Linked DNA regions of Aliamphritea ceti. The protein of the gene in region 2 interacts with the protein of the main gene of each other region in a pairwise test. Links are inferred from orthologs where the notes say so. Each region holds a gene or a part of one and is shown on either strand. Other genes may lie near its edges.

Evidence for each region. The genes of interacting proteins can lie anywhere in the genome.
Region 1: the proteins of leuS (region 2) and ligA interact in binary tests that used the Escherichia coli proteins (3 or more experiments, as listed by UniProt). The link is inferred for Aliamphritea ceti from one-to-one orthologs.

Annotation. Positions count from the first base shown.
Region 1 is NZ_AP025282.1:4,500,926-4,504,685, forward strand. The notes cover bases 314-3,214. They hold ligA (NAD-dependent DNA ligase LigA), read right to left. Parts: upstream 2,826-3,214; coding sequence 801-2,825; downstream 314-800. Other genes in these bases: OCU49_RS20350 (DUF4126 domain-containing protein), read right to left, coding at 314-570; OCU49_RS20355 (YheU family protein), read right to left, coding at 588-800; zipA (cell division protein ZipA), read right to left, coding at 2,865-3,214. Outside these bases: more of OCU49_RS20350, read right to left, coding at 1-313; more of zipA, read right to left, coding at 3,215-3,760. UniProt on the Escherichia coli protein: DNA ligase that catalyzes the formation of phosphodiester linkages between 5'-phosphoryl and 3'-hydroxyl groups in double-stranded DNA using NAD as a coenzyme and as the energy source for the reaction.
Region 2 is NZ_AP025282.1:1,090,992-1,095,028, forward strand. Bases 588-3,767 are described here. They hold leuS (leucine--tRNA ligase), read right to left. Parts: upstream 3,384-3,767; coding sequence 792-3,383; downstream 588-791. Other genes in these bases: OCU49_RS04965 (LPS-assembly lipoprotein LptE), read right to left, coding at 588-768; OCU49_RS04975 (zinc ribbon-containing protein), read left to right, coding at 3,591-3,767. Outside these bases: holA (DNA polymerase III subunit delta), read right to left, coding at 1-237; more of OCU49_RS04965, read right to left, coding at 244-587; more of OCU49_RS04975, read left to right, coding at 3,768-4,037.

The sequences.
Region 1 (3,760 bases), 3.4 Mb from region 2 along the record:
CTTTTTAATACCAGTCCATATTTTTGGTAACAACCAAACGGCAAATAAAATAAAGACTAATAACGCGACAAGAAAAAATACCGGTTGAGTCAGTGCTGTCCATAACCCTGCTATGACCAGAATATCTTCTGAAAATGAAGCTAACCAGTTTGAAAGCGGTTCCGGCGATGTATTGATTAATACCCGACTACCGGCTTTCAGTGTATGGCTGGTAGCAGCCATTGTGCCGCCGACCAGCCCTGCAGCTAACATTGCAGCACCATTAACATCGCCCATTGCACCTGCTGCTAACACAGCTCCTGCCGGAATCCTGATAAAGGTATGCAAGGTATCCCATCCGGTATCAACACCAGGAACCTTATCGGCAAAAAACTCTACGCAATACATAAAGCCTGCGGCAATCAGCACCATTGGATCGGCTACTAATTCTAATCCGGGCGGCAGCGCCATATGCCCCATATTAGACATCAAACCAAGCATCAGAATAGCTGCATAAAGATTTATACCACTGGCCCAGCCAACCCCCATACTCAACGCAATCAAGGTTATTACCTGATCAAGCTGTTCCATAAGCACCTCGCACAATTTCAGAGAGTGTTACGGTAAACTATATTACAAGCGCCTGTATTCTGACTGAATAAGATAACTACTTCGCCACTGCTCAACCTTGCCTCAACCTGTGCTACACGGTCCTTCAGTGCCATTTCAACACTGCCATAATCAGTGCCGTCGCGGGTGACAAACTCTTCTATCAAGTTGAGTAAAGCATCCCTGGAAAGCTGATCATGAGGAATTATCATTTAGCCTTCCAGCTCAGTTAGCCGCTCAATCAATTGCGCTTCATCGAGCACGTCTATCCCCAGAGATTCTGCTTTTTCCAGTTTGGAACCTGCTGCAGCACCCGCGACTACATAACTGGTTTTTTTCGATACACTGCCAGCCACTTTCGCACCCAGATTCTGTAACCGCTGTTTCGCTTCATTTCGGGTTAATTGCTCTAAAGTTCCGGTTAAAACCCAGGTCTGACCATCCAAAGGTACCGTTTGCTCACTCACTTCAATGTTCGACCAACTTACGCCTGCATCCCGGATCGCCTGAATAACTTCAAGGTTATGCGGCTGACGGAAGAAACTCAAAATGTAACGCGCCACAACCGGACCTACATCCGGCGTCTGCTGCAACATTTCTTCATCAGCGGCCTGTACCGCTTCCAGGCTTCCAAAGTGCATTGCCAGTGTGCGCGCAGTAGCTTCACCAACTTCACGGATGCCTAACGCGTAAATAAAACGGGGTAATTCAGTTTGTTTACTGGCATCAATGCTATTCAAAACATTAACTGCTGACTTATCCCCCATACGTTCCATTTTAGAAAGCTGAAGATGCTTAAGATGGTACAAATCTGCCGGACTGTGGACTAACTCCCGTTCCACTAAGCCATCAATCAGCTTCTCACCCAGGCCATCAATATCCATCGCTTTACGGGAGATATAGTGTTTCAGGGCCTCTTTACGCTGCGCCGCACAACTTAAACCACCGGTACAGCGTGCAACTGCTTCGTCTTCAAGGCGCATGACTGCGGAATCACACACAGGACAGGTATCCGGCATAACGACTGGCTTAGTTCCTTCAGGCCGACGCTCTGACACAACGCTGACAATCTGCGGAATAACATCACCGGCACGGCGGATAATAACACTGTCGCCAGCGCGCACTCCTAAACGTTCCACTTCATCCATGTTATGCAAAGTCGCATTACTAACCGTCACCCCACCGACAAACACGGGTTCTAAGCGCGCCACGGGCGTAATTGCGCCAGTACGCCCCACCTGAAACTCAATCGCTTTTACTTCAGTAATTTCTTCCTGTGCAGGAAACTTATGCGCAATCGCCCAGCGTGGTGCCCGCGATACAAAACCTAGGCGCTGCTGAGTACGTAATTCATTAACTTTAAATACGATACCATCGATATCGTACGGCAAAGCTTCACGGCGTTCAGACAGATCTGCAAAGTATTCCATACATCCCGCTACACCATTTACAGCACGCATTTCAGGATTAATTTTAAACCCCCAACCCGACAGCTGCTGTAACACACCGGTATGCGTATCGGCCAAATCACCCTCAACGATACCTACGCTGTAGCAGCACATTTCCAATGGACGCGAAGCGGTTATTCTGGAATCAAGCTGACGTAAGCTCCCGGCGGCGGCATTACGAGGATTAACAAAAGGCTTATCCCCTCTGCTCAGAGCTAATTCATTCAGTTTCTCAAAGCCCGCTTTCGGCATATAGATTTCACCGCGAACTTCTAAACGCCGGGGATAACCCTCGCCCAATAAACGCAACGGAATACTGTTGATCGTCCTAACATTTTGCGTAATATTCTCACCGGTTGAACCATCACCACGCGTTGCTCCCCGCACTAACTTGCCGTCTTCGTACAGTAAACTGACAGCAATACCATCAAGCTTTGGCTCACAAGCATACTCAAGCTCGCTATCCAACAGTTCAAGGCGGTCCTTCAGACGCTTATTAAAGGCCCGCATGTCATCGGCATCGAAAGCATTATCAAGTGACAACATTGGCATTTCATGACTCACCTGCCCAAATGCGGCAAGAGGTACATCACCGACCCGCTGAGTTGGCGAATCATCAGTTATCAGCTCAGGATTATCTGTTTCCAGACTTTTTAATTGCTGAAACAGACGGTCATATTCCGCATCCGGTACGGTGGGCTCATCCAGCACATAATACTGATAGTTATAACGACGTAGCTGCGCCCGCAAACGCTCTGCTGTCTGACTGACAGAAGTATCCTGACTCATGAAATTTCCGGTGAACTTGATTTAAGACCCCAGCTGTGATTACAGCTGAGGTTTGAGTTTACGCATTTCAAAATGGCGAATGCGTTCACGATAATGTTCTTTAGTCTGAGTTCTCATGCTCGAGCGATTTTCATCCAGCAATTCACCGCCCAGATTTTTAGCGACAGCTTCCGCAGTACCCAACATACACTCGTATGCATTCATGACATCACGAGGCTCTTCCATCGACATAAAGAAAGTCACTCCGCGGGTATCCAGACTTTCCATATTATCAATATCAAAAATGCCAGGCTCCATCGCATTAGTCATGCTGAACTGAATAGCCCCCTGATCAAAACCATCTTCGTAACGGTTAAAGATCTGCATTTCACCAAAGTGCATGCCGCATGCTTTAACAATTTGCAGCAAGTTACGACCGTTAAAGCCGTCTTCTTCACGGGTAACAACTGAAATAACTAAAACTTTATCCGCATCCGGGACAGCTTGTACAGTACGTTTCTTTGACTCAGGCACAGCAACAACTGACTCATTAGCTTCCTGAATCGGCTCAGCTACCTCTTCTAAAAGCTCATCAAAAGTCTTTTCCTCTATATCCATAGATGGTTCTATGTACATAGGCTCTGGTTCAATATCAGTAAAAGTTGGCTCTTGCCGTTCTATTACCGATTGCTCTTCAAGCTGCTCAGACTCATACACCGCTTCACCAATCAGTGGTGCATGGCTAAGATCATCAGTATCATCCTGGTCTGCATTATAACGCGAAGCAGGCACCGTCATCTCTTCAGCGGCTATGTCGTCAACAATAGCCTCTTCAGTTACGAAATCTTCAATTACAAGCTCTTCAATTACTGGCTCTTCAGCGCTAAAAGAGCCGGCTGTAGCCAATTCAGCTCTTGTTTCCGGATCTGAATAATTACTACCAAGATCCATAGTCG
Region 2 (4,037 bases):
GATGATTTTACGTTCAGCGAAAAGGGATAGTGCATTTGCACATTCCAGAAGATAGGTCCATTTGAAGCTGGCATCAGCGTGCAGGGTTTCTCGCTCGGTGAAACCCTGATCAACCAGATACTTACGAAGCAGATCGCAACTTTCCTCAATCAGCAGGGGCTCGTCACCGGTTACCAGATATACAGGTAATGGCGTGCCTTTGAGTTGATTGGCAAGTTGTTCCGGCTTAGCCTTCATGAAATGTTACTGAGCCGGTTTAATAGCGCTGTATATCCGCACGATCTGGCTGGCCAGACGTTCAGACATTTCGGTGCGTAACTGTGATTCTTCAGTATCGCTGGCCGTTAGCTGGTTCGGATTGTAATCGTACGTCCGTTCCAGTTTCAGAGTCTGAGGCGCCAGGACAATCTCGTTATCACGATCAAGAATTTCGAAAGTAATGGTGGTACGCAGTTCATATTCATCAATACCATTGCTGGAACTGATAGTTGATGTACGGCGTTCCTGACGTTCTTCTAACAGGTTAATCTGGTAATTAGCATTAATATTGCCAACCAGCTTTACGCCGTTTGCCTGCAGGTTACGCTCCAGAGGCCGGAACACCGAGAAACTGCTTTGCCCGGTCTTGTTGATAACCGCCAGTTTAAGGGAGTCATCCAGACTGATGATCCCTTTAAGCTGGAAACCACAGGCACTCATAAAGAGTGCCAGAACGGTAATCGCAAAAAACTTATATAGCGAAAAAGTCCGCGCGGTCTGGTTGGTCATGCTTAATTCCTTTTTGGGTCGGTTTAACCAACAACAATGTTTACCAGTTTGTTTGGTACGACAATCTGTTTACGGATAGTTTTGTCTGCCATATGCTTCTGTACAGACTCATCCGCAAGTGCGGTATGCAGGACAATACTTTCGTCAGCGTCAGCCGGAACCTGGATCTTGGCGCGTACCTTACCGTTTACCTGAACAACCATCTGAATGCTGCTGCGAACCATTGCTGCTTCATCGAACTCAGGCCAGGGGGAATCCAGCAGGCTTTCTGCATAGCCAAGCTTGTTCCACAACTCATGAGTGATGTGTGGTGTAATTGGTGATAACAGTTTGACTGCTGCTGAAAGAGCTTCACGGCTTACTGCCCGGCCCTGGTCGCTGGCATCAACAAATTTGCTGATAGCGTTACACAGTTCCATTACACCGGCGATTGCAGTATTGAAGGTCTGACGACGTTCGATATCATCGCTGACTTTCTTAATGGTCTCATGGGTTTTCAGGCGCAGCGCTTTCTGTTCTTCGTTCAGTGCTGAAGTATCTAAAGCAACGGCTTCACCTGGCGTTTGCAAGTGATCAAAGACCAGCTTCCACAGACGGCGCATGAAACGATGCGCTCCCTCAACGCCAGAGTCAGACCATTCCAGAGACTGTTCCGGTGGCGCAGCAAACATCATGAACAGACGTACAGTGTCGGCACCGTACTTATCGATCATCATTTGCGGATCGATACCGTTGTTCTTGGATTTAGACATTTTGCCCATACCTGCAGATTCAACCGGTAAACCGTCAGTTGTATGCAGTGCCTGAGTAATACGGCCTTTGTCATCACGCTCAACGCTAACGTCTTGCGGAGAAATCCAGTCTTTTGCACCTTTTTCGTCTTCACGGAAGTAGGTTTCTGCCAGAACCATACCCTGACACAGCAGGCGTTCGAATGGCTCGTCGGTGTTTACCAGGCCTTCATCACGCATCAGTTTATGGAAGAAGCGTGAGTACAGCAGGTGCAAAATTGCGTGCTCGATACCACCGATATACTGATTAACCGGCAGCCAGTAGTTGGCTTGCTCCGGATTCAGCATGGTTTCGGCGTTACGACAGGCGTAGCGCGCGTAATACCAGGAAGATTCCATGAAGGTATCAAAAGTATCGGTTTCACGCTCAGCAGTTCCGCCACATTTAGGGCAGGTAGTCTGAATGAAACTGTCCATCTTTTTGATCGGAGAGCCAACGCCATCGAATTCAACGTCAGTTGGTAATACAACCGGTAGCTGGTCTTCTGGTACTGGCACCGCGCCACAGCTTTTACAGTTAACAACCGGAATAGGTGTGCCCCAGTAACGCTGACGGGATACACCCCAGTCACGCAGGCGGTAATTGATGGTGACCTTACCTTTACCTTTTGACTGTAGTTCAGAAGAGATCGCTTTGAAGGCCATGTCGAAATCAAGGTCATCAAAGTCACCGGAATTAACCAGTACACCTTTTTCGGTGTAGGCTTCGGTGCTCAAGTCATATTCAGCATTGTCATCCGCCGGACGGATAACCTGTTGGATATTCAGCCCATATTTTGTCGCGAATTCATAATCACGCTGGTCGTGGGCAGGTACCGCCATTACAGCGCCTGAACCGTAATCCATCAGGACGAAGTTAGCCGTCCATACAGGTACTTTCTTGCCGGTCAGCGGATGCGTGGCGTCAATTCCCAGAGAGAAACCTTTCTTCTCCATGGTGGCCATATCTGCTTCAGCGACTTTCATGTTCTTGCATTCGTCGATGAAAGTGGCCAGTTCAGGATTGTTGGCAGCTGCTTGCTGAGCCAGAGGGTGTGCCGGAGCAACCGCTACGTAAGTAACACCCATGAGTGTATCAGGACGGGTAGTAAACACTTCCATCGGGCCAAAGCCGTCAACGTCGAAGCTCAGTTCAACACCCTGTGAGCGACCAATCCAGTTACGCTGCATAGTGCGTACCTGTTCAGGCCATTCTTCCAGCTGATCAAGGTCTTCCAGCAGTTCGTCCGCGTAATCGGTGATTTTCAGGAACCACTGAGGAATCTTCTTACGCTCAACCAGTGCGCCGGAGCGCCAGCCGCGGCCGTCAATTACCTGTTCGTTGGCCAGTACTGTCTGGTCAATCGGATCCCAGTTAACTTCAGCTTCTTTTTTGTAAACAACACCTTTTTCCATCAGACGGGTAAAGAACCACTGTTCCCAGCGATAGTATTCCGGATGGCAGGTAGCAACTTCGCGATTCCAGTCGTAACCAAAGCCCATCTGGTTTAGCTGGTTACGCATGTAATCGATGTTTTCATACGTCCAGCCAGCAGGCGCGACGTTGTTTTTCAGAGCAGCATTTTCCGCCGGCAGACCGAAAGCGTCCCAGCCCATTGGCTGTAGCACGTTCTTGCCTTGCATGCGCTGGTAACGGGATACTACGTCACCTATGGTGTAGTTGCGCACGTGACCCATGTGTAGTCGGCCACTTGGGTAAGGGAACATAGACAGGCAGTAGAATTTCTCTTTGCTGGTGTCTTCGGTGGCTTTGAAACTGTCGTTTTTAACCCAGTATTGCTGAACTTCGGGCTCGATCTGCTGTGGGATATATTGTTCGTTCATCTTTGCTCAGTAATAAGAAAACCGACTTTTTAACAAGGTCGGTTTTCATCTCAATTGGAAAGTTTCTGCATTGGCGCATAGCATACAATATAAGGCAACTGACAGATAGATAGACGGCGCAGATATCCCAAGGATGAGAAAACAAATCTGCGATTAAGGTTTTCTGTCAGCTTGGAGCCTCAGGAAAGGGCAGAAACAGGAGGATTTATGAGCGACAAACCTAGAGGTAAAACTGACTTATCAGATCAGTATGACCGGGTAATGAAGCGTTTGCGTAACCAACTGGAAACGGCAGAGTATCAGTCCTGGGATTTTCTTCAGGCACGGATAGAGGAGGCTGTTGAATTAGAGCTGACTGCGGAAGAGATGACCCGTGATGAAATGGACTTGCTGGCTGCCTACATTAAGAGGGATTTAAAAAAACTTGGCTTTTATGCCCACGAGACAGGCGAAGGCATCGCAGCATGGCTGAATTTTGATCTGAACATTCTGGAACATCAGATTGGCGTGCGACTGATGGATTTAGCCGACCGTACCCGGATAGGCCTGCAGGAGCTTGAACAACGTTCTCTGCAGGATGAAACTTATCTGGCGGGTGAAACAGCAGGGGCAGGCACTTTGCGTTGTCTGGCGTGTGGTGAAGACACCCGGTTA